DNA from 2 places in the Limnohabitans sp. Hippo4 genome. Region 2 is predicted to be linked to the other one. Evidence: predicted binding sites of a transcription regulator. Region 2 holds the regulator's gene; the other holds the start of a gene.
What was found. Region 2 encodes NrdR, which represses ribonucleotide reductase genes. Its sites were predicted from a motif close to CACNANATNTNGTG; they were not measured.

Region 1 (11,984 bases), on a different contig from region 2:
GGACCATGGCGGCCTTGGGCAGCGCCGCTGTGGCACTGGCTTGGGTGTTTCCTGGTCATGCACTTCAAGTCACCGCCTCCATTTGGCTACCCCTGCACTGGGCTTTGGGCATTGCCTCCTATGGCATGTTTGCCGCGGCCGTCATTCATGCAGCACTCATGACCAGCGCCGAAATTGAAATCCGACAAGGCAATGAAAACCAAAGTGGCTTGCCCTTGCTCACGCTAGAGCGGCTCATGTTCCGATTTGTGATGCTGGGCTTTGTTCTGCTCACCCTCACCCTCATTGCGGGCTTTGCTTTTGGCGAGCAGCTCTATGGTGCAGCGGGCGCGCATTGGAAATGGGACCATAAAACTGTCTTCTCCATCCTGTCCTGGCTCACCTTTGGCGCCTTGCTGCTGGGCAGACATCAATTTGGCTGGCGCGGCCGACGTGCTGTTCGCGTACTTTACTCGGGCGCCGCGCTGCTGCTGTTGGCTTATGCGGGCTCGCGTTTTGTGCTGGAAGTCGTTTTGGGGCGCAGCCTTTGAAAATTCTGCTGTTCCTGCTGACGATTTTGTTTGCGGTTTGGCTGTGGCGCAGAAACCGCTTGAATGCCTTGAACGAGCGCAAGTCCAAGTCCGCCGAAACCCATCCAGCCCCCACTCCCCCCACCTCAGAGCCCAGCCCCATGCAGGCATGCACACAATGCGGTGTGCACATGCCCGCGGCTGACATGGTGCAAGGGCAGCGCGGCATTTACTGCTCTCAGGCGCATTGCCAAGCCGCCTCGGACACCCGGGTCTAAACCGCCCTTCTTCCCTCGCAAGGCCCACACCATGCGCTTCGATCAATGGCAAAACGGCTGGTGCCAAGCGGCTGAGAAATGTGTGTCACCCAACCATGGCGCGCGGCCAGCGCAAGCCCAGATCGATTTGATCGTGGTTCACTCCATCAGCTTGCCACCGGGTGAGTACGGCACACAAGCCGTGCAACAGTTGTTCACCAACCAACTGGATTGGGACGCACACCCTTACTTTCAAAGCATTCGCGGCCTGGAAGTGTCTGCGCATTTCTTCATTGAGCGGCAAGGCAAAGTCTGGCAGTTCGTCAGTTGTGACGACCGTGCATGGCATGCCGGCGCTTCACATTACCGTGGCCGCGGCAACTGCAACGACGACTCCATTGGCATTGAACTGGAGGGCCTGGAAGGTGAAACTTTTGAAGCCGCCCAATACGACAGTTTGACGCAGCTATGCCAAGCCTTGAAACAACAATACCCCATCGCGTATCTGGCCGGTCACGAACACATCGCGCCGGGTCGCAAAAAAGATCCAGGACCTGGATTTGATTGGGCACTGTTGCAAAAAAATGTCGCGTGGCCGCCTCAGTACTTTCCCGAATTTTGAAAATATTTTTGAATATCCAAAAATATTTGGAGTGCCCTTGAGGCACTTTTTTTTGCACCAAGCAGGCGCATGCTTGTCACTTGTGAAATCAGGGGAATTCTCAAATCCTTGAATTTGCAAGGCTTTGCGCAAGCAAATGCAAGCCAAAGCACGCCAGCCCTCATTGGCCATTCAAACAGACTGATTTGATGCGCATTTCAAGGCATCGTTTTGATGCCCCAAATTTGCTCTTTTTTTGTTGGACAAATGCGCTCTCCTTTGTCAAGAAGTTTGTAGGCACCCAAGCTAGCCTGTACACTACCCCTAGTGGCTTGAATTCACCCCAGACCCCAGATATAGTGTCCCAACGCCAAAGACACTGTTCGGTGAAATACCAGAAAACAAACCACTTTGACGACCCCGTTTGACTGCTCAACCAAGCCCCCGCAAGGCTGCAGCCAACCAGAATTTTGAACCGACACTGACCACAGAGAACGCTATGCAAATTGAGCTAAATCCGACATCGAACCCCCAAGGCTTCTTGGGTGCCAACGATGCATCCACCGCATCGGCTGCGGCACCCCATGCTTTGGCCAACTACCAAATCATTCGCCGCAATGGCGCTGTGGTGCCCTTCGAGCCGAACAAAATTGCGGTTGCCTTGATGAAAGCCTTTTTGGCGGTTCACGGTACGCAAGGTGCGGCTTCTGCCAGCGTGCGAGAAGTGGTGGACGGCCTCACCCAAAACGTGGTGCGCGCCCTGATGCGCTCACGTCCTGGTGGCGGCACCTTCCACATTGAAGACGTGCAAGACCAAGTTGAGCTGGGCCTGATGCGCAGCAGCAACCACGAAGTCGCTCGTGCCTATGTGCTCTACCGTGAACGTCGCACCCAAGAACGCGCCCAAGTCAAAGAAGAAAAAGCCGCGGTCAGTGCCCACCCCACCTTGCACGTTTTGGACGGCGGCCAGCGCGTGCCCCTCGACGTCAACTATTTGCAAGGCCTCATCGTCAATGCTTGCCACGGTTTGGGCCAAGACGTCCATCCCGATCCCATCGTGGCCGAAACCATGCGCAACCTCTACGACGGCGTGCCCATGGAAGAGGTTTACAAGGCGTCCATCTTGGCGTCTCGCACCCTGATCGAAAAGGATCCTGACTACACCTACGTCACAGCCCGTCTCTTAATGCACACCATTGCCAAAGAAGTTTTGGGCCAAGAGGTGCTCTTGAAGGACATGGCTTCTCACTATGTGGACTACTTCCCTGGCTACATCAAAAAGGGTGTCGACAACGGCTTGCTCGACGAAAAACTCCTGCAATTTGACCTGCGCAAGCTGGCCACAGCCCTGAAAGCCGAGCGCGATCTGCAGTTCGATTACCTCGGCCTGCAAACTTTGTACGACCGCTACTTCTTGCACGTTCGCAAAACACGCATCGAGTTGCCCCAGTCTTTCTTCATGCGCGTCGCCATGGGCCTGGCCCTGAACGAAGCCGACCGCGAAGCCCGCGCCATCGAGTTCTACGAAGTCCTGTCTTCATTCGACTTCATGTCCAGCACCCCCACACTGTTTAACAGTGCAGGTTTGCGCTCACAGCTGTCCAGCTGCTACCTCACCACGGTGCCCGACGACCTCGACGGCATCTACGAGTCCATCAAAGAAAACGCTTTGCTGTCTAAATTTGCAGGCGGCTTGGGCAATGACTGGACCCGCGTTCGTGCTTTGGGCAGCCACATCAAGGGCACCAACGGCGAATCACAAGGCGTGGTGCCTTTCCTCAAAGTGGTCAACGACACCGCTGTGGCCGTGAACCAAGGCGGCAAGCGGAAAGGTGCGGTCTGTACTTACCTAGAAACTTGGCACCTCGACATTGAAGAGTTCCTGGAACTGCGCAAAAACACCGGCGACGACCGCCGCCGCACGCACGACATGAACACCGCCAACTGGATCCCCGACTTGTTCATGCGCCGCGTGATGGAAAAAGGCACTTGGACTTTGTTCTCGCCCTCCGATTGCCCCGATTTGCACGACAAGTTTGGTGTTGAGTTCGAAAAAGCCTACGTGGCTTACGAGCAAAAAGCCGCAGCCGGCGAAATCAAGCCCAGCCGCACCATTCAGGCCAATGACCTGTGGCGCAAGATGTTGTCCATGCTGTTTGAAACAGGCCATCCTTGGATCACTTTCAAAGATGCTTGCAACGTGCGCTCACCTCAGCAGCACGCCGGTGTGGTTCACTCTTCCAACCTGTGCACTGAAATCACTTTGAACACCAGCGACACCGAAACAGCGGTGTGCAATTTGGGTTCGGTCAACTTGCCACAGCACTTGATGGACGGCCCCAACGGCAAGCAAATCGACCACGCCAAATTGCAGCGCACCATTAAAACGGCCATGCGCATGCTCGACAACGTGATCGACATCAACTACTACGCGGTCAAAAAAGCGCGTGACTCTAATATGCGTCACCGCCCCGTGGGCTTGGGTCTCATGGGCTTCCAAGACGCGCTGTACCAAATGCGTGTGCCTTATGCCTCCCAAGAAGCCGTGCAATTTGCCGACACGTCCATGGAAGCCATCTGCTACTACGCTTACTGGGCTTCTACCGAGTTGGCTGCCGAGCGTGGCAAGTACTCTAGTTACAAAGGTTCTTTGTGGGACCAAGGCATCTTGCCTTTGGACACCCTCAACCTGCTGGAAAAAGCCCGCGGTGGTTACGTTGAAGTCGACCGCAGCAGCACCATGGACTGGGATGCTTTGCGCAAGAAGATTGCCAAAGACGGCATGCGCAACTCCAACTGCGTGGCCATTGCGCCTACCGCCACCATCTCCAACATCATTGGTGTCGACGCTTGTATCGAGCCTTGCTTCGGCAATTTGTCCGTCAAGTCCAACTTGTCTGGCGAGTTCACCATCATCAACAGCTACCTGGTTCGCGATTTGAAGCGCCTCGGTCTGTGGGACGATGTCATGGTCATGGACTTGAAGCACTTCGACGGCTCATTGCGCCCCATCGACCGTGTGCCACAAGAAATCAAGGCCTTGTACGCCACGGCCTTCGAAGTGGAAACCACATGGATTGTGGAAGCTGCTGCACGTCGCCAAAAATGGATTGACCAAGCCCAGTCGCTCAACATCTACATGTCGGGCGCGTCGGGTAAAAAATTGGACGACACCTACAAGCTGGCTTGGTTGCGCGGTCTTAAAACCACTTACTACCTGCGCACCATCAGCGCCACACACGCCGAGAAATCAACTGTGTCAAACAACCAGATGAATGCGGTGTCTTCTGGCTCTTCAACTGGCGGCGTATCTGCATCGAGTGCATCTGCACCCGCACAGTTCTCAGGTGTGCCTGCAACCGATGTGAAGTTCACAGCCATCGACGATGTTGGCTGCGAAGCTTGCCAATAACTTTTCAAGCGTCAGGAAATTCTTTTTCTCAATTTCAAAATCACGACGAAGAAATACAATGCAAAAACGCAACACTTCTTCGCGTGATTTCATTTCATTTCAAAACATTGCTTTGCATTTCGTCCGCAAGCTTTCATAATTCACTCATTGGAAATTTCTATGTTGTCCTGGGACGATTCATCTAAACCTGCGTTGCAACCTGCAATGCCAAGCTTTCCCCCAAGCGGTCCATCTGCCGACCGCTTCGCTGATCTGTCTTCATTCAGCGGCTCACCTGTCAACACAGTAACTGCAGCACCCTCTCCCGTCATGACCGCTGCCACTGGCACTTCAAAGCGCGTCAACGCCGCCGACAAACGTATCATCAATGGCCAGACCGACGTCAACCAGTTGGTGCCTTTCAAATACAAATGGGCTTGGGAAAAATACCTCGCCACTTGCGCCAACCACTGGATGCCGCAAGAAGTCAACATGACACGCGACATCGCTCTCTGGAAAGACCCCAACGGTTTGACCGAAGACGAGCGCCGCTTGGTCAAGCGCAACTTGGGCTTCTTCGTCACGGCCGACTCATTGGCTGCCAACAACATCACGCTGGGCACTTACCGTCACATCACAGCGCCCGAGTGCCGTCAGTTCTTGCTCCGTCAGGCTTTTGAAGAAGCCATTCACACCCACGCCTACCAGTACATCACTGAGTCCTTGGGCCTGGACGAAAGCGAAATCTTCAATGCCTACAACGAAGTTCAGTCCATTCGCGACAAAGACGAGTTCCTGATTCCGTTCATTCACGCCATCATGGACCCCAACTTCAAAACGGGTACGCAGGAAACTGACCAAACCCTCTTGAAGTCGCTCATCGTGTTTGCTTGCCTCATGGAAGGCTTGTTCTTCTACGTGGGCTTTACCCAAATTTTGGCTTTAGGCCGTCAAAACAAGATGACTGGCGCTGCCGAGCAGTACCAGTACATCCTGCGCGACGAATCCATGCACTGCAACTTCGGCATCGACTTGATCAACCAGATCAAACTCGAAAACCCCCAGTTGTGGACGGCCGAATTCAAAGCCGAAATCAATGCTTTGTTCTTGAAAGCTGTTGAATTGGAATATCGTTATGCCGAAGACACCATGCCCCGCGGCGTGCTCGGTCTTAACGCTTCCATGTTCAAAGGTTACTTGCGCTACATCGCCAACCGCCGTGCCACCCAAATTGGCTTGGAAGCCCTCTTCCCCAACGAAGAGAACCCCTTCCCATGGATGAGCGAAATGATTGACTTGAAGAAAGAACGTAATTTCTTCGAGACCCGCGTCATTGAATACCAGTCGGGCGGCGCCCTGTCTTGGGACTGAACCTTTCTACATGACGTTCCTGTTTAAACCTCACACCACGACCGCGCTCAGCGGCGCTGGGGTGAGGTTTTTCCCCATTCAAGGTGTTGAGATTCACTCTCAGCACCTTGAATCGCTTTGCGACTCCAACATTTGCAAAGTGTTTCACCCTGTTGATTTTTCTAATTGATCAAGGAGAAAAAAATCATGGCAACTGCAAAAAAAGCGGCACCAAAAAAAGTCGCAGCAAAAAAAGCAGCCCCTAAAAAGGCCGTAGTGAAAAAAGCCGCTGCTCCCAAAAAGGCAGCTCCTAAGAAGGCAGCAGCTCCTAAAAAAGCAGCTCCTAAGAAGGCCGTAGCGAAAAAGGCAGCAGCTCCTAAAAAGGCAGCTCCTAAGAAGGCCGTAGCAAAAAAGGCAGCAGCTCCTAAAAAAGCAGCTCCTAAAAAAGCCGCAGCTAAAAAAGCAGCTCCTAAAAAAGCAGCAGCTAAAAAAGCAGCTCCTAAAAAAGCCGCTAAAAAAGCCGTTGCTAAGAAAGCTGTAAAGAAAGCTGCTCCTAAAAAAGCAGCTCCCAAAAAAGCTGCTAAAAAAAAAGTAGCTAAGAAAGCAGCGAAAGCACCCGCTGCCCCTGCTCCCGCTTCGACAGCACTGAATCCTCAAGCTGCATGGCCGTTTCCTTCGGCCGCCAAGCCTTGATTCAACGTTGATACGTTAGCGAAAGCAAAAGCCCGATGCTGAAAAGCGTCGGGCTTTTTTCATGGCATGGCCAAATTCAGGGGTAAAAAGTCAGCAAACGGTAACCGACGAAATTGACCTCGGGGTTCACCAAGCTAAGTTGAAGTGACATGGGCAAAATGTCGCCTGCAGCCATGACTGGCGGTCCGCCCCACTGCGACAAATCCAAGACCTTGCGCATCACCGCTTGGTCTTGCGCATCCGTGAGGGTCAGTTCGATCCAAGGCGTTGCCACAGGCACTTTGGCCGAATTCCTCAGGTGAACTTCAAAGGCCCAATGCAAAGAGACTGCCGTGTCCAAGGCATCCAAACTGGAGGACACTTGGTCAATGGCTGCATGATCAATGACCACCGCATCGGCTTGCTTCAGAGGGCCCACTTTGCAATCCGCCCACAAACACAACTGGGCAAGTGCTGGCCGCAAATCAGGTTGATGCGCCGCCAACTCATCTTTGAAAAACAAGCTGGCCTGAAACACCAATCCCAAAACACCCAAGAAGGCCCAGGCGATCAAGCCAGCGTTGGTCATTGCTTAATTGCGTTGCGCTGTCATCAAAATCCAGCCATCTTCGCGATCCGCCACCTTCAAGGTGATGTGGGGCGCATAGGCTTGGATGAGTTCTTCTTCTTGGCGCTCCAAGATACCTGCCAATACCAAATGACCGCCTGCATGCACATGACTGCAAAGCAGAGGGGCGAGCACCTTCAAGGGCGTGGCCAAAATATTGGCCAAAACGGTGTTGTAAGTGCCTTGCGCCAATTCGGGCAAGCCCGCGTTGAGCTGAACGCCGTTGGCTTGCGCATTGAGTTCGGTGGACGTGACAGCGGCCTCATCAATGTCGACTGCATCAATGTGTGACGCGCCAAACTTGGCCGCACCAATGGCCAAAATGCCAGAACCACAACCGTAATCCAAGACCCGCTGCGATGTCACCTCGTGCGTGGCAATCCAACGCAAACACATGCGTGTGGTGGGATGCGTTCCGGTGCCAAAGGCCAGGCCTGGATCGAGGCGAATCACTTCACGCGCTTGGGCGGGAGGCTCATGCCATGTGGGCACGATCCAAAACTCAGGCGTGATTTCGACGGGCGCAAATTGAGACTGTGTGAGGCGAACCCAATCTTGATCGGGCACCGCCGCGATGGACAAGATTTGGCAGGACTCAAAAAAATCTTGCGCTGCCAACAAGACAGCTGCTTCTTGGGCTTGTTCTTCTTTGGCAAACAAGGCCACCATCTTGGAACGCTGCCAACCGTCTTTGGGGGGCGGCATGCCAGGTTCGCCGAACAAAGCTTGTTCGTGCTCGGTTTCCGCGTCGGCGTCTTCCACAGACACACTCAAAGCATCCAATGCATCCAGTGCTTCACTCAAGACATCCACACGTGCCTCGGGGCACAACAAGTTCAGTTCATACATAGGTCAGCTTTTGCGTTGACGCAACCACTCTTCCAAGTAATGGATGTTGGTGCCGCCTGAGACGAATTTGGAATCACGCAAAATTTCTCGGTGCAATGGAATGTTGGTGCTGATGCCCTCCACCACCATTTCACCCAAAGCAGTTTGCATGCGTGCAATGGCTTGTTCGCGCGTGTCGCCATGTGCAATGATTTTGCCAATCATGGAGTCGTAGTTAGGTGGCACAAAGTAATTGTTGTAGACATGCGAGTCCACGCGAATACCAGGACCGCCTGGTGCATGCCAAGTGGTAATTCGGCCAGGAGAAGGCGTGAACTTGAAGGGATCTTCAGCATTCACACGGCATTCGATGGCATGGCCTCGAATTTCAATTTGGCGTTGTGAGAATGGCAACTTCTCACCTGCGGCCACCATAATTTGTGTTTTGACAATGTCGATGCCAGTGATCCACTCGGTCACGGGGTGCTCAACTTGGACGCGGGTGTTCATTTCAATGAAATAGAACTCTCCGTTTTCATACAAAAACTCGAAGGTGCCAGCACCACGGTAATTGATTTTTTTGCAAGCAGCCACACAGCGTTCGCCGATCTTGTCGATCAGTTTGCGGGGAATGCCAGGCGCTGGTGCTTCTTCGACCACTTTTTGGTGACGGCGCTGCATGGAGCAATCGCGCTCACCCAAGTAAACCGCGTTCTTGTGTTTGTCCGCCAAGATTTGAATTTCAATGTGGCGTGGATTCTGCAGGTACTTTTCCATGTACACCGCAGGATTGCCAAACGCAGCGCCCGCTTCGGCCTTGGTCATTTGCACCGCATTGATCAGGGCTGCTTCGGTGTGGACCACACGCATACCGCGCCCACCACCACCACCGGCAGCTTTGATGATGACCGGGTAGCCAATGCTTTTGGCCGTGCGGCGGATGATGACGGGATCATCGGGCAACTCGCCTTCAGAGCCGGGCACACAGGGCACGCCCGCCTTGATCATGGCTTGTTTGGCCGACACTTTGTCACCCATGATGCGGATGGACTCGGGCGTAGGTCCAATGAATTGGAAACCGCTCTTTTCGACACGCTCGGCAAAGTCGGCGTTTTCGCTCAGAAAACCGTAGCCTGGGTGAATGGCTTCAGCATCGGTGACTTCTGCTGCCGAAATGATGGCCGGCATGTTGAGGTAGCTGAGGTTGGACGCGGCGGGCCCAATGCAAACGGCCTCTTCGGCCAGTTTGACGTACTTGGCTTCGCGATCGGCTTCGGAATAAACCATGACAGCTTTGATGCCGAGCTCGCGGCATGCACGCTGAATTCGCAGGGCAATTTCCCCGCGATTGGCAACCAGAATTTTCTTGAACATGAGAATCCCGGTGGTTTATTCGATGATGTACAAAGCTTGGCCGTACTCAACAGCCTGACCGTTTTCACACAAGACTTGCTTCACAACGCCAGACTTGTCAGATTCGATTTCATTCAAAATCTTCATGGCTTCAATGATGCACAGCGTGTCGCCTTCTTTGACGGTGTCGCCCACCTGAACAAATGGGGCAGCACCTGGACTGGACGATCTGTAGAACGTGCCAACCATGGGAGATTTGACAGTATGGCCTGCAGCAGCAGCCTCGGCGGCTACGGCAGCCGCAGTGACAGCGGCAGCTTCTGCAATTTCTGACACCGAAGGCGCAGCGGCGGGAGCAGCAACAGGTGCAGCGGCTGGCACCATGACTTGATGCGTGTGGACAGGTGCGCCAGAAGCGACAGCACCTTTGACAATTCGAACCTTGCCTTCTGCCTCGGTGATTTCCAGTTCTGTGACGTTGGAGTCGGAAACCAAGTCGATCAAGGTTTTCAATTTGCGCAAATCCATGTTACCCCCTGTGTTTGCTGTCGAAAACGTGGAATTTACACTAAAAATCCTCTTAAATAGCTACAAATGCACTCATTTCCAAGCTTAAAGGCCGAAAGAAGCCAGTTTTTAAGGGGCAAGGATGCAGGTCCGCTTTGCAAATGCCGGGCTCAGGCCACTTTTTGCAACCAGCTGTCCAAATCCTTTTGGTCTAATTTGCCGGCTTTTTGCGCTAAAAGCCTACCTTTTGCATCGAAAAGTACGCTGTAGGGCAAAGCGCTTTGCGCGTTGCCAAGGCTAACCCCCAACTCAGTGCCCACCATGCCCGCCAAACCGTTGGGGAACTGCAAAGGCTTTTGCGTCAAGAAGCGTCGAACCTGACTAGGTTGATCCACAGCCAAACCAACAACTTGAAAGGATTTAGATTGATTTGCCTTATAAAAGGCATCAATTAAAGGAAGTTCTTCAATACAAGGCGGACACCAGGTGGCCCAAAAATTCACCAACAGGGGTTTGCCTCGAAACGCCTTCATCTCCAAAGTACCCCCTTCAGGCTTTTCGAAGGTCTGACTCCAGAAATTCTGGACAGCCACATCCATCACACCTTGTGGTTGGTATTTTTGCCAAGCCACAAAAGAACCCGCCAAACCGGCTGCCGCCGCCACACCTGCCGTGATCCAGTGACGGCGCGCCATGCCACTGTCCTGCAAATCTTCGGTGAGAACGGCTTGTTTCTTTAAATTTTCTTGATCTGACATTCTTTTTCCATCAACTTCGTTCATTTAACCGGATCATGCATCAATCAAGCGCTGCACAGCCAAGGCATCACCACGTGGCGAGCGGCCCTGGGAATCAAGCTTCAAGGCACCTCGGACATCGTCGTATTCATTGATCAGCAAGTGCACGCCAATTTCTTCACCCAACTCTTTGCAGTAACTGTGGATGCTCAAGGCTTCCACAGGATCACCATGCAGGCCATTGACCGTTCGCGCTTCAAAGTCAACACCCTGGTTGATGAGCTCAATTTCGCACGATTTCTCATCATCGCAAAACAACTGCAAGTAAATGTCTGACAACCGGGTGGCCGTGCCATGCCACACCGCACCCCCCAAATAGGGTCTGAAATCTTGCAAGCGCTTCATCCACATCAAAGCGTGCTGACGCAATGCCAACAATTCGGCAGCTTGGGTGTCCGCGCAAAACACGGCAATGTATTCATGCACCTGCGCTTCAACTTGATCGTTGTTGGGCAGGGGTGTTCTTGGCGGCAAGCCCAGCATTTTCAAGGCGCGGCGTTTGGCAGGCCCGTACTCCAAGCCCTCCTCCACCACACATTGCGCAGCCGAGGCTGCAATTTCATCTGTTAAATCTGCCATGACGCCATTGTGCACCGCCTAAAATCTCCCTATGCATATACATATATTGGGCATTTGCGGCACCTTCATGGGAGGCTTGGCCGCCTTGGCAAGAGAAGCGGGACATCGCGTCACAGGCTGTGACGCTGGCGTCTATCCCCCCATGAGCGACCAACTGGAAGCCTTGGGCATTGAGTTGATTGAAGGCTTTGGGGCTGAGCAAATGCGCCTTCAACCCGATTTGTACGTGGTCGGCAACGTGGTCAGCCGCAGCCGATTACCCTCGGGCGAGCCCAAGTTTCCCTTGATGGAAGCCATTTTGGAATCTGGCGCTCCCTACACCAGTGGCCCCCAGTGGTTGGCAGAACACGTGCTGCAAGGTCGCCATGTGCTGGCTGTTGCTGGCACCCACGGCAAAACCTCCACCACCTCCATGCTGACATGGATCTTGGAAGCTGCCGGTCTCACGCCAGGCTTCTTGGTGGGTGGCGTGCCCTTGAACTTTGGTGTGTCAGCACGCCTTGGCCAACTGG
Region 2 (11,984 bases):
AGTCCGCTGCGCAGCAAAACCCCAAAACAGCCGCATCTCCCCAATGGCGCATTCTGAACAGCCAAGTCCTGGCTGGGCAAGGCAAGCGCCAAGAAGCGATCGATGTGCTTCAAGCCCTGATTCAAGAGTTCCCCGAGCTGCCCGAGCCTTACAACAACTTAGGCGTTTTGCTGGCAGCCCAAGGCCAATTGGAAGAAGCCGTCGCGGCCTTGCAGACGGCTGTTCAAGCCCGTCCCAATTACAAAGTAGCGCTTCAGAACCTAGGCGACTTGTACACCGCCCTGGCCCAGCAAGCCTACGGTCAAGCCAAAAATGCCAGCAATGGCAATGGGCTGCTCCCTTTGCCCAAGCCCGCGGCACAAACCACCACCTCAACCAACACACGCACTTTGCGGTAACACCATGAACTTCAGTCATTTGCGTCGTCAAAGTTTGCAACTGGCCAGCACCCTGGCCATGATCTTGGGGCTGGTCACACCGCTCCTCGGCCATGCCCAAGAAGCCCCTAAGCTCAAAATTGCCACCAACTTGGGCGACATCATGGTGGAGGTTTACCCCGACAAAGCGCCCAAAACTGTGGCCAACTTTTTGCAGTACGTGAAAGACAAGCACTACGACGGCACTATTTTTCACCGCGTCATTCCCAATTTCATGATCCAAGGGGGTGGCTATGACGCGCAATACAAAGAGCGCAACACCCGAGCGCCCGTGCAACACGAAGGCCGTCAAGCATTCGTGGCCGGTTTGAAAAATCAAACCGGTTACTTGGCCATGGCACGTACCAACGACCCTCACTCGGCCACAGCCCAGTTTTTCATCAACACGGTCGACAATGCATTCTTAGACCCAACGCCCATTCCGGACGGCGACCCTGTGAAGCGTTTTGAATACCGCGGCCAGGTCTATGAAAACGTGCCTCGTGAAAACTTACTCAATGCCCTACAACTTTTCGGTTATACGGTTTTTGGCAAAGTCACCTCCGGTATGGATGTTGTGAATAAAATCAGAACAACCCCGACGGGCATGGGCGGACCTTTCAGAACAGACGTTCCTAAATCCCCTGTCACTATTCTTTCAATCACTTTGGTGCAATAACAACATGAGCAATCCTCAAGTCGAACTCCACATCGCCGGCAAAGGCGTCATCCTCATTGAACTCGATGCCGAAAAAGCGCCCTTGAGCACTGAGAACTTTTTGCACTACGTGAACAAAGGTCATTACGACAACACCATTTTTCACCGCGTCATTCCAGGCTTCATGATTCAAGGCGGTGGCTTTGAACCCAACATGGAACAAAAGCATTCTGATGCAGCCATTCAAAATGAAGCCAACAATGGTTTGAAAAACAAGAAGTACACCTTGGCCATGGCGCGCACACAAGCGCCTCATTCAGCCACTGCCCAGTTTTTCATCAACACGGCAGACAATGAATTTTTGAACCACACAGCACCTTCCTTGCAAGGCTGGGGTTACGCCGTGTTTGGCCACGTGGTGTCGGGCACCGAGATTGTGGATGCCATCGAAGGCGTCAAAACAGGTCGCAATGGTTTCCACGACGACGTGCCCAAAGAGGCTGTGATCATTGAAAAGGCTGTGGCGCTTTAATTCAGCCCTGCACTTTCCATGACAGCAACCGTGTTGCCGTTTCAGGTGATTGAAGCACCTGAACACTGGCGCACGGTTGACTTTATTTCTGACCTGCATTTGCAGGAAAAAGACCCCGCCACATTCAAGCTTTGGCAGCACTACTTGCAAACCACCACAGCCGATGCGGTGTGGATTCTTGGGGATTTGTTTGAAGTGTGGGTGGGCGACGATGCCGCACAACATCACCCCTTTTTGCAGCAATGCGCCGCTGAGTTAAGCCATTGCGCCGCAAAGCGCCACGTGGCCTTCATGCGTGGCAACCGCGATTTTCTGGTGGGTTCTGAATTTCTAAAGTCTTGCGGTGTTCACGACTTAACAGACCCCAGTGTGTTGAATTTTGCAGGTCAACGCTGGCTGTTGTCCCACGGTGATGAAGGCTGCTTGGGCGATGTGGATTACCAAGCCTTCCGAAGCACCGTGCGGCAACCGGCTTGGCAACAAAGTTTCTTGGCCAAACCCCTTGCAGAGCGTGAAGACATCGCCCGTCAATTGCGCATGCAAAGCCAGCAGCACAAAAACGACCCTGCCACAGTCTATGCAGACGTCGACAACGCATGGGCAGAAACGGCATTGAAGCAATCTCACTGCACTTGCCTGCTGCATGGTCACACGCATCGGCCAGGCGACCATCTGCTAGAAGGCTCAGCACAATTGCAGCGTCGCGTTTTAAGTGATTGGGACGCTCAAAGCACAAAACCTCGCGCGGAGGTTTTGCGTTGGCATGCCAGTGGACTGGTTGAGCGCGTGAACCTGTTGGATCAGCGAACAAGTCGATAACTTGGATCCACAACTCGATGGGTTCTATCACGAACCCTAAGGCTTAGACCCAGCTTCAACGTCGCAGCAAATTTTTCAATGCGTTTTGCAAACGACGCGCCACTTTGGGATCGTGGGCAGACGACAAAACAGCCGTCACGTCCAGCGCCCATGTGTCTTGAGGACCCGGTTGGTTTTTACGGGTTAACAATTGCAATTGCAAAGCCCGACGCTCGTTCAAATTCTCAGCTGGCGTTGGCACTTCAGCCGCCATTTCCAAACGCAAGATGGCTTCACCTGCATCTGCTTTGGGCGATTGGCCGACCGCTTGCGACCATGCCGCACGCGCAGCTGCGTTGACATTGCGACCCAACTCTTGGGGTGTGGGCACCTGATCAGCTTGCCGCTTTTCCCATGCCGCCAGCAAGTTCGTCAAAGATTCGCCATGGGCTTGTGCCGCCAGTTTGCGCAGTGCCATTTCGGCATGCTCTTTGGCATCGCGTTGCGCTCTGAATACTGCATCGCTCAAACGTGGGCCACGGTCTTGGCGCTCAAAACGGTCGCCTTTGTCGGCGCGGTCAAAGCGGCCACCTGCTTTGTCACCAAAGCCAGGTTTGTCACCACGCGGACCGCCTTTGCCGTCGCGGCGATCGCCAGGACGACCTGCCGGTGCGGGCACTGCTTTCTTTTGACCGGGTCGGTCGTCACCTCGCATGGCAACCAAGGGACGTACGGGTTTGGGCGCTTCTGGCGCTTTGCTGACAACAGCCTCGACATCAGGTGCTCGCTGATCCGAAGATTCAGCTTCAGCTGAAGTTTCAGCAGGCGCATCACTTGCAGCCGATGTTGCCTCGGCAGCAACAGCTTGCGCTTGGCCTTTGATGGCCTCATCCAAAGCAGCCATGGCCACTTTGATTTTTTGGACATCGCCAGAGGCATTGGCCGCCTTCAATGCATTGGACGCATCCAGCACCAGACGATCGTGGGCGGACAGAGGCGCTGAAGAAGTGTGTTCGCGTGAACTGGTTTTGCGGCTGAAGGCTTCATCCAATGGCTTGCGGAAAGCTTCCCACATTTTTTGCTCAATGCGGCGGTCCATCGGCACGCTTTGCGCTTCGGTTTGCCAATTGTGTTGCAAAGCTTTGACAGCATCCACACGCAGCACAGGCGCAGCACCCAATTGCTCAGCCTCTGCAATGAGGGCTTGACGGCGGGCCGTGCTGGCTTTTTGTGCAGCCTCCAAGGGCGCGGCAGCCGCATGCAATGCTTGCTTCCACAAAGGTTGTAATTCTGCGAAGGCCTTTTCACTCAAGTGGCCCGCATTGCGCCAGCGATCGCCGAACTGATGCAAAGCACGCAGGTGTGCGCGCCAGTCGTTGTTTTGCGCATTGGCTTCGCCCCAAGCTTTGACCTCTTCAATCAGGGACAAACGCTGAGCACGGTGCTCACTGGCTTCGTGCTTGATTTTGTCTAACCAAGTTTGAACCACTTTGTAGGCGTTGTTGCACGCCGCATCAAAACGTTTCCAAAGCGAATGGTTGGGCAGGCCACCTTGGTCGGCTTGCTTCCACTCCTCGCGCAATTGACGCAAGGCTTCTTGCATCTTGCGACCACCCAAGACGGGCTCGAGGTGGAAAACTTCTTGGGGCGCTTTTTCTTCGGCTTGACCTGCAGCCTCAACGTCGGCCGCTTCTTGTGCCTCGGCAGTTTCTGCTGAGGTCTCTTCTGTTTTAACAGGGACTTTTTTGAACAGGGCTTCCGCTTTCAAGACCAAGGCCAAGCGCTTTTGATCGGCCACATGTCGCTGCCAGCCGTCTGCATCGCCGGCCGCAAGCAGCGCCTCATGCACTTTGGCATCCATGTTGGTGTCCATGTTTCGCCCATGGTCCTTGAGCGTTTGACGCAAGGCCAAGAGATTGGCCTCATTGGACTCTGCAGCCAACAATGTCAATGCACCTGTGACGGCTTGATTGGCCGCTTCACGCAAGGCTTGGCGCTGCGCGGGGTCCATTTTGGTGATGCTGACTTTGGGCGTTTTGGCGGGTTTAGCGTCGGCACCCGATGGGCTGGTATGGGCTTCTTGCGAGCCAGCCGTTGCACCTTCTGCAGGTGCGACAGCCACAGGCTGACCACCGCGCGCAACGCGAATTTCTTCAGCCCAGACCGGCACCGATGGCAAAGCTTGTGCTTCATCATCACGTGCTGCTTTGGCTTGTGACAAGGCACCCTCAAAGGCTTCCCATACGCTGCTCAGTTGATGACGGGATGCGTCTAACTGGGGCGGGAATTTCAAATCAACACTTTGCCATGCGGCATCTTCAGTGAGCGCATGGGCTTGCTGCAACCACTGTGACACGTCCGCTTGCAAAACCTCGTTGGCCGCATCGGCTTCTTTCAAACTTTTGGTGGACAGCACTTCAATGCGCTGGGCCAGCAACACGGCTGTTTCACGTTGCACCATCACTTGGTGTTGCAAATCTTCAACCGCTTTGACTTTTTCTGCCAATTGCGTTTTCAAGCTGGCCAAGGGTTCGCGTGACAAGGGTGCGCCAGCTTTAGCGGCATCACGTTGCCAGGCCATGGCATCGGCAATGTTCAAACGACTGGCATGAAGCATGGCTGTAGCGCGCTCGGCCCATTCAGTGGCCAACACATCTTGTCCTTGGGAGCGCTTGAGCTCGTCCATTTTTTCTTTCAAGACTTTGGCGGCGCCTTTGTCTCGCGTTGAAATTTCTTTGTAAACGTGCTGCAGATCTTCTTGCGAAGGCTCAGTCAACAACCAATCACGCAATTTGGCGGCACGCTCGCCAGAGGTTTGCGCGGCAAAAGCACCGCCAGTCAAGTTATCAAGCGCTTGAACATCGGGGGTCTTGGGGGATGAAGGAGTCACAGTCAGAACACAAAAAGATAAAGAAGCTATTTTCACCGAGGTTGGCTAGGTGCAATATGCCAAAAGCATCTATTTTCGATTTTTTTTATAATTCTCTGTTCCGCCACTCCAACACGTACTTTGACTTCCCTCACCTTTCAGGAATCTGCCAGCCTTTGGACAGGCCGCTTTTGGCGCGGACTGAAAACATTTGTGGCCGATATTGCACGGGGGTTTGTGAACATTTCCCATCACAGCTTTGCGCTGCTGGGACTGATGGCTGTTTTGATCAGCATGCTGGCCTTGGCGCGACCTGAAATCAGAATTCAAACAGTTCAAAGCATCCAGGGCTGGCTCTACACCCGACTGCACATCTCAGATGCTGAAGATGAGCGACAACAGGTTTTGCTGCGCAGCCTAGCGGCCCCGTCCACCGAACTGGATCCCGATCAATTGGCCTTGGTTCAAGCCATCCGAAGCAAATACCGCATTGCACCCGAACCGCTGAACGCCTTGATCCTGGAAGTTTTCGACTTGGCCAACCGCGGCAATCTCGACCCCACCCTCATATTGGCGGTGATTGGCGTTGAGTCCAATTACAACCCTTTTGCCAACAGCCCCACCGGCGCCAAAGGTTTGATGCAAGTGTCGCCCGACACGCACTCTGATCAGTTCGAGCCCTATGGCGGACCGATGGCCATTTTTGACCCCAAAACCAATTTGCGCATTGGCGTCAAAATTTTGAAGGAATGCATCAACCTGTCGGGCAGTTTGGTTGAAGGCCTGCGCCTTTACAAGGCTGGGGAAGAGTCAATTTCACTTGAAACAGACTACATAGCGCGGGTCCTGGCCGAGCAAAACCGCCTCAAAGACGCCCTCCCAAAGTCCCCAGTCCCCGTCAAATCGAGCGGGCGAAAAGCGGCCAAATAAGCCCCTCCCCAGGCCCTCCCCAGGCCCTCTCCTAGGCTACACTCTAGGGGTACGCAACTGGCGATAGGAGCCTGGTGTTGGTATTCAATGCCCCCAGCCTCTGACGTGGACACGAAAGGGCTTTGCCCCTCTAAAAACCACTGGGGAGCGTGCACCTTGCGCAGGTGTTGTGGCACAAGGTTTCAGCCGTTCGCCTGGGCAGCCCATGCCATGTTGGAACTTTTCTTCCAGCGCAGCAAGGAACCATCATTTGAAGGCCTGCCATGTATTCAAGAAACATTCTGATTGAACAAACCGATCCCGAAATTTTTGCGGCCATTCAAGCCGAAAACGCTCGCCAAGAGCACCACATCGAGCTGATCGCCAGCGAGAATTACGCTTCGCCCGCCGTTATGGCCGCGCAAGGCTCTCAGCTCACCAACAAATACGCAGAAGGCTACCCAGGCAAGCGCTATTACGGCGGCTGCGAATATGTCGACATCGCCGAGCAATTGGCCATCGACCGCATCAAACAAATTTTTGGCGCAGAAGCTGCCAACGTGCAACCCCATTGCGGCGCCTCCGCCAACGAAGCGGTGTTCTTGGCTTTCTTGAAGCCCGGCGACACCATCATGGGCATGAGCTTGGCAGAAGGCGGTCACCTCACGCACGGCATGCCCCTCAACATGAGCGGCAAGTGGTTCAACGTGGTGAGCTACGGCCTCGATGCCAACGAAGCCATCGACTACGACGCCATGGAAAAGAAGGCGCACGAAACCAAACCCAAGCTGATCATTGCCGGCGCTTCGGCCTACAGCTTGCACATTGACTTTGCACGCTTTGCCAAAGTCGCCAAAGATGTAGGTGCCATTTTCTTGGTCGACATGGCGCACTACGCAGGCCTCATTGCCGCCGGTGTGTACCCCAACCCTGTGCCCCACGCCGACGTGGTCACATCCACCACCCACAAGAGCTTGCGCGGCCCCCGCGGCGGCATCATCTTGATGAAGGCCGAGCACGAGAAAGCCATCAACAGCGCCATCTTCCCTGGCCTGCAAGGCGGCCCGCTCATGCACGTCATTGCAGCCAAGGCTGTGGCTTTCAAAGAAGCCATGGCACCTGAGTTCAAGGCGTATCAAGCACAAGTGGTGAAGAATGCCCAAATCGTGGCAGAAGTTCTCACCCAACGCGGCTTGCGCATTGTGAGCGGCGGCACACAAAGCCACGTGATGTTGGTCGACCTGCGCTCCAAAGGCATTACCGGCAAAGTGGCCGAGGCCGCCCTGGGCCAAGCACACATGACCATCAACAAAAACTCGATTCCCAACGACCCCGAGAAACCCATGGTCACCAGCGGCGTGCGCATTGGCACACCCGCCATGACCACGCGTGGCTTCAAGGATGAAGAAGCGCGCATCACGGCTCACCTCATTGCCGGTGTGCTCGACAATCCAAACGATCCCGCCAACATTGAAGCCGTTCGCGCCAAGGTCAACGCCTTGACCGCCCGTTTCCCTGTTTACAAATGAAGTGCCCCTTCTGCAGCCACAACGACACCCAAGTGGTGGAGACGCGGCTGGCTGAAGATGGCGACCTGATTCGCCGCCGCCGCCAATGCGCGGCGTGCGAAAAACGCTTCACCACCTACGAGCGCCCGGAAGTTACTTTTCCGGCCATCGTTAAAAAAGATGGTCGCCGAATTGAGTACGAACGCGTGAAGTTGCGCGCCAGCATGAACTTGGCCTTGCGCAAACGTCCCGTCAGTACCGAACAAGTCGACTCGGCCATTGAGCGCATTGAAGAAAAGCTACTGAACTTAGCGCAACGCGAAATTGCATCCAACAAAATTGGTGAGTTGGTGATGCGCGAGCTGAAGAAACTCGACAAAGTGGCCTACGTTCGATTTGCCAGCGTGTACCGCAGTTTCGAAGACATCGACGATTTCAAATTGTTGGTAGACGAAGTTAGCAAGTAATTTCACTTTAATTTTCTACACAGTCATCGCCAAGACTGGCAGGTTCGAAAGCTTCTTGCCGCGCCAGTGCAGGGGCTCATTAGCCCGGGCAATCCTCGATCAACAATTTCTCCAGGCGCGGACGACCCACCGCATTGACCACCACGCGCCAGCCAGTGCTGTTCTTTGTTTGCCGCTCACAGACCGTTAAGGTGCCCGCTTGAAATGCGCTATTCAAAGCCAAACTGCGGCCACTCGCACCAAACGAGACAAAACGATTGACCGTGGCATTGCCACTGGCTGAAACAGTCCGGTGCAATGTTTCGTGCTGCGCCAAGCGCACCTCTCCTTCATCCCAAATGCCGTTGTTGTTGTCATCCTCAAACATCAACCAACCCTGACGCCACACATTGCCAAAAGGGCCATCGCTGCTCACATAACAGCGCAGCAAAGTGCTACCACTGCCAAGTGCCGAGTTGCTCGTTGTACTTTTGGCCGCTGCACACAGCGTGACGCGCTTTTCCAAACGCAAGGCTTGTGATCTGCTTGTTAGAACGGCACTATGCAAATCTTGTGCAGCGGTTTGAAGGTGGGCGCTGGTTTGCAAGCCCTCAGGGCGGAAGCCGCCACACCACACAATAAAACCACAATGAAAAGTACAAACAGCGTGTCTAGCAAACTGTGGCCTCTTTGATTCGAAAATTGTGACATGGCAGGATGGTGCTTTGCACAGTTGGCTGCGCCATTGCATCGCCCTACATCACGCATTGGCTGCAAGCACTTGTGAGCCTTGCGTCTGCCGTTTGAGAGATGCTTCACACATGCATCCAAACAACATACCGCAGCTTCAAGGCTTCACGCTGATCGAATCCGTCTTGAGCATCGCGCTGCTGGCCATCTTGTTAGGAATTGCATTGCCAAGCCTTGAACAGCAGTGGCTCAAAACTCGGCGGCAAGATGCCCACAACGCATTGGAACAATTGCACCTGCGTCAATTGCAGTGGCGCGGTTTGCACACGCAATACGCCAGCACCTTGTCGGAATTGTCTTGGCCCAACGCTACGTCAACGGCAGGACACTACACACTCAAGGTGCAAAACGCCAACGCACAAAGTTTTGAATTACAGGCAACGGCCGTTGGTTTGCAGGCGCGTGATGAACCGTGTCTTGTCATCAGTTTGCGTTGGAACGCAGAGGGCGTTGTGCAACGCACTAGCAAGCTCCAAAATTCAGATCCAGGGCGGTGCTGGCCATGGTGAACCTGCTCTTGGGCCTGACTTTGGGTTTAAGCCTGCTTGCAGCCGCCAGCACCTGGGCTGCATTGCAATGGCGCAGCGACCGGCAGATTGTGCAGCGCAGCCAAACCCAGCAAGAACTTCGCGCTTTGATGGACACTTTGGTGCACGACCTTCGGCGCGCACAATTTCAAGGTGAACCTAAAGATCTGCAGATCAGCCCTCATCAAATCTTGTTCACAGTGAACCGCAACGACAACGCCCTGCGCGACAACAACGAATGCAGCGGCTTTCGATTGAACGGCACCATTTTGCAAACACAAACCTCTTGTCAACCCGCGGTGTGGACCAGCTTGAATGACAACCGCAGTTTGCAAATTTTGGCGCTTAACTTCCAATGGGAATGTGACGCTGACAGCAACAGTCAAGGCGACTTGCTCTCTCTTGAAATAAGGAGTCAGGCCACCCAAGAGCCCGTACCCGCCACTTGGCAACGACATGTTCGCATGCGCAATGTGCATGCGCGCACGCGCCCAACAACAGCGTCATGCACCAGCGCGGCTTAGCCACACTTTGGGCCAGCACCGTGCTGCTGATCCTCACAGGTTTGTGGGGCTGGCTCTGTTTGCAAGCGGTTAATGCCGAGAAGCTTCGCAGTCATCAGCAAATGCATGCAGCCCAAGCACTGGCCAACTCGGAAGCCCTTTTAGAAACAACTTTGGCGCATCTAGAGCAAGCCTACGGCAAAGACAGCCTCGAAGCTGATGCACGCATTTGGTTGTCCAGCGCGGCGATCCACTGCCCTGCAGGCAAAGCACCCCCTCAGTGGCAGTGCACGCTGTGGCCGTTGACCCAATTGCCTTTGCCTGAGTGGACGCACCAGACTGCATCGCAGGTCCGCATGGTCCGCGATGTTCGCAATGCACCCCACCGCATTCAAGTCATGGTCGATGCCAAGCTGAATGAACTGCATCCCGGCGCAGGCAGTCGGGCCACGGTGCAGCAAAGTGTCTACGTTCCACTCAGCGCACCTCATGCCGTCAATGCCTCGACTAACTCGCCTGACGCCCTACTACCTTCGCTCGTCTTGAACGAACAAGTACTCAGCGCTGATGCGCCACAGTGCAAGTCTTTGGCATGGCAAACCGTGTTTGGCGAACTGACACCGTCGCAAGTCAAAGCCTTGTCTGCGCTTCAGTTGCGCAATGGCTTAACTGCCGACAGCCCAGCTTCGCGCACCGTTTACTGGATTGACAGTCCTCAGCTTTGGACCCAAAGCATTGGCACCCCCGCCTCGCCCGTGATCTTGGTTTTTTCCTCAGAGGCCTGCGCCATTCTTTGCCCCTCTCTGGCCAGTTCAACGCAAGTGGTGGGCACGGTGTTCTTTCAAAATCAATGCCAAACCAGCAAGATGTTGAACTGGCAAAGCGGCATCATTGCGGGGCAGTTGGGGGTGGAGTCCAGCTTGGCACCCAACCTGAAGTTGGCTTTGCTTAGTGGCCAGCTTGGGCTCACTGGCACCACCAACGCACATGCCGCCTTCAATTTCGACTGGCCTGCGGGTGTTCAAGCATCGCGTGTGCAGCGCGTGGCTGGAACTTGGAAAAATGCGGGGTACTGACGCCAAACTTCCGCCACGCATTCAAGCGAGGCAGGTTCATGCGGGCTTCACTGTGTTGGAGGCGATCATGGCCAGCGCCATGCTGGCGTTTGGCTTGGCAGGCGCCGTGCGCTTCAGCGTGGCCACATTGAACGCAAGCCAACTGAGTCGCCATGTGGATGTGGCCAGTGGCTTGGCGCAAGATTTGACGGAATGCTGGGGTGTTCAAACCCCCACGTGCCAACACATGTTTCAATCGCAGGACCTGCTTTATCCCATCGCCACCCACCCCGACTTGGCCTTCGTGCGCACGTGGCAAGTCATCAGCATTCCGATGGCCGACATGCCGCCTGCGCACTTGCAAGAATTGCGCATCGCCGTCACGTGGCATGAAGACCAGCAAGCCATGCAAATTGAATGGCGACATCGCCGAGCCAGCACGCCGTTGTGGGTGGGCCGCTAAATGACAGCAACTTATCGTATCCTTGCAACCATGGACGCCCACCTCAACAGCTCTCTGCCACCCAGCCAGCCCATGCAATGGGCGCTCGATTTGGCCGCACAAGCCATGCGCATCACCTCGCCCAATCCGCGGGTGGGCTGCGTCATTGTGGATGCGCAGGGCAAGGTGTTGGGACAAGGTCATACCCAACGTGCCGGCGGTCCGCATGCCGAAATCATGGCCCTGCAAGACGCTCAGTCCAAAGGAAATTCCGTCAAAGGCGCCACAGCCTATGTCACGCTAGAGCCTTGTGCCCACCAGGGCCGCACCGGCCCTTGTTGCGACGCGCTGGTGCATGCCCAATTGGGCAAAGTGGTGGCAGCACTCTCCGACCCCAACCCCGCGGTGGCTGGCAAAGGCTTTGAGCGCCTCCAAGCGGCAGGCATTGAAGTCCAAATAGGCGACGGGGCTGCGCAAGCGGCAGTTCAAAACCCGGGGTTTCTGCGCCGAATGACGCATCAAAAGCCTTGGGTGAGAATGAAGATTGCAGCTTCCTTAGACGGCCAAACAG

Region 1: the regulator NrdR is predicted to act here: its motif matches at 1,716-1,729, upstream of B9Z46_RS12685 (ribonucleoside-diphosphate reductase subunit alpha).

Annotation. Positions count from the first base shown of each region.
Region 1 covers NZ_NESE01000005.1:69,920-81,903, forward strand. The annotation lists gene B9Z46_RS12670 (inner membrane protein YpjD) at 1-530, shown strand, start outside; gene B9Z46_RS12675 (PP0621 family protein) at 527-787, shown strand; gene ampD (1,6-anhydro-N-acetylmuramyl-L-alanine amidase AmpD) at 819-1,388, shown strand; gene B9Z46_RS12685 (ribonucleoside-diphosphate reductase subunit alpha) at 1,867-4,779, shown strand; gene B9Z46_RS12690 (ribonucleotide-diphosphate reductase subunit beta) at 4,939-6,129, shown strand; gene B9Z46_RS12695 (histone H1-like repetitive region-containing protein) at 6,316-6,801, shown strand; gene B9Z46_RS12700 (DUF3426 domain-containing protein) at 6,878-7,369, opposite strand; gene prmA (50S ribosomal protein L11 methyltransferase) at 7,373-8,257, opposite strand; gene accC (acetyl-CoA carboxylase biotin carboxylase subunit) at 8,261-9,610, opposite strand; gene accB (acetyl-CoA carboxylase biotin carboxyl carrier protein) at 9,626-10,117, opposite strand; gene B9Z46_RS12720 (TlpA disulfide reductase family protein) at 10,267-10,854, opposite strand; gene B9Z46_RS12725 (hypothetical protein) at 10,888-11,472, opposite strand; gene mpl (UDP-N-acetylmuramate:L-alanyl-gamma-D-glutamyl-meso-diaminopimelate ligase) at 11,504-11,984, shown strand, end outside.
Region 2 covers NZ_NESE01000002.1:367,613-379,596, reverse strand. The annotation lists gene B9Z46_RS07315 (tetratricopeptide repeat protein) at 1-398, shown strand, start outside; gene B9Z46_RS07310 (peptidylprolyl isomerase) at 457-1,095, shown strand; gene B9Z46_RS07305 (peptidylprolyl isomerase) at 1,100-1,606, shown strand; gene B9Z46_RS07300 (UDP-2,3-diacylglucosamine diphosphatase) at 1,625-2,425, shown strand; gene B9Z46_RS07295 (DUF349 domain-containing protein) at 2,481-5,294, opposite strand; gene B9Z46_RS07290 (lytic transglycosylase domain-containing protein) at 5,511-6,203, shown strand; ZMP/ZTP riboswitch at 6,247-6,410, shown strand; gene glyA (serine hydroxymethyltransferase) at 6,467-7,711, shown strand; gene nrdR (transcriptional regulator NrdR) at 7,708-8,157, shown strand; gene B9Z46_RS07275 (GspH/FimT family protein) at 8,237-8,887, opposite strand; gene B9Z46_RS07270 (type IV pilin protein) at 8,958-9,395, shown strand; gene B9Z46_RS07265 (hypothetical protein) at 9,389-9,937, shown strand; gene B9Z46_RS07260 (hypothetical protein) at 9,919-10,992, shown strand; gene B9Z46_RS07255 (hypothetical protein) at 10,979-11,434, shown strand; gene ribD (bifunctional diaminohydroxyphosphoribosylaminopyrimidine deaminase/5-amino-6-(5-phosphoribosylamino)uracil reductase RibD) at 11,465-11,984, shown strand, end outside.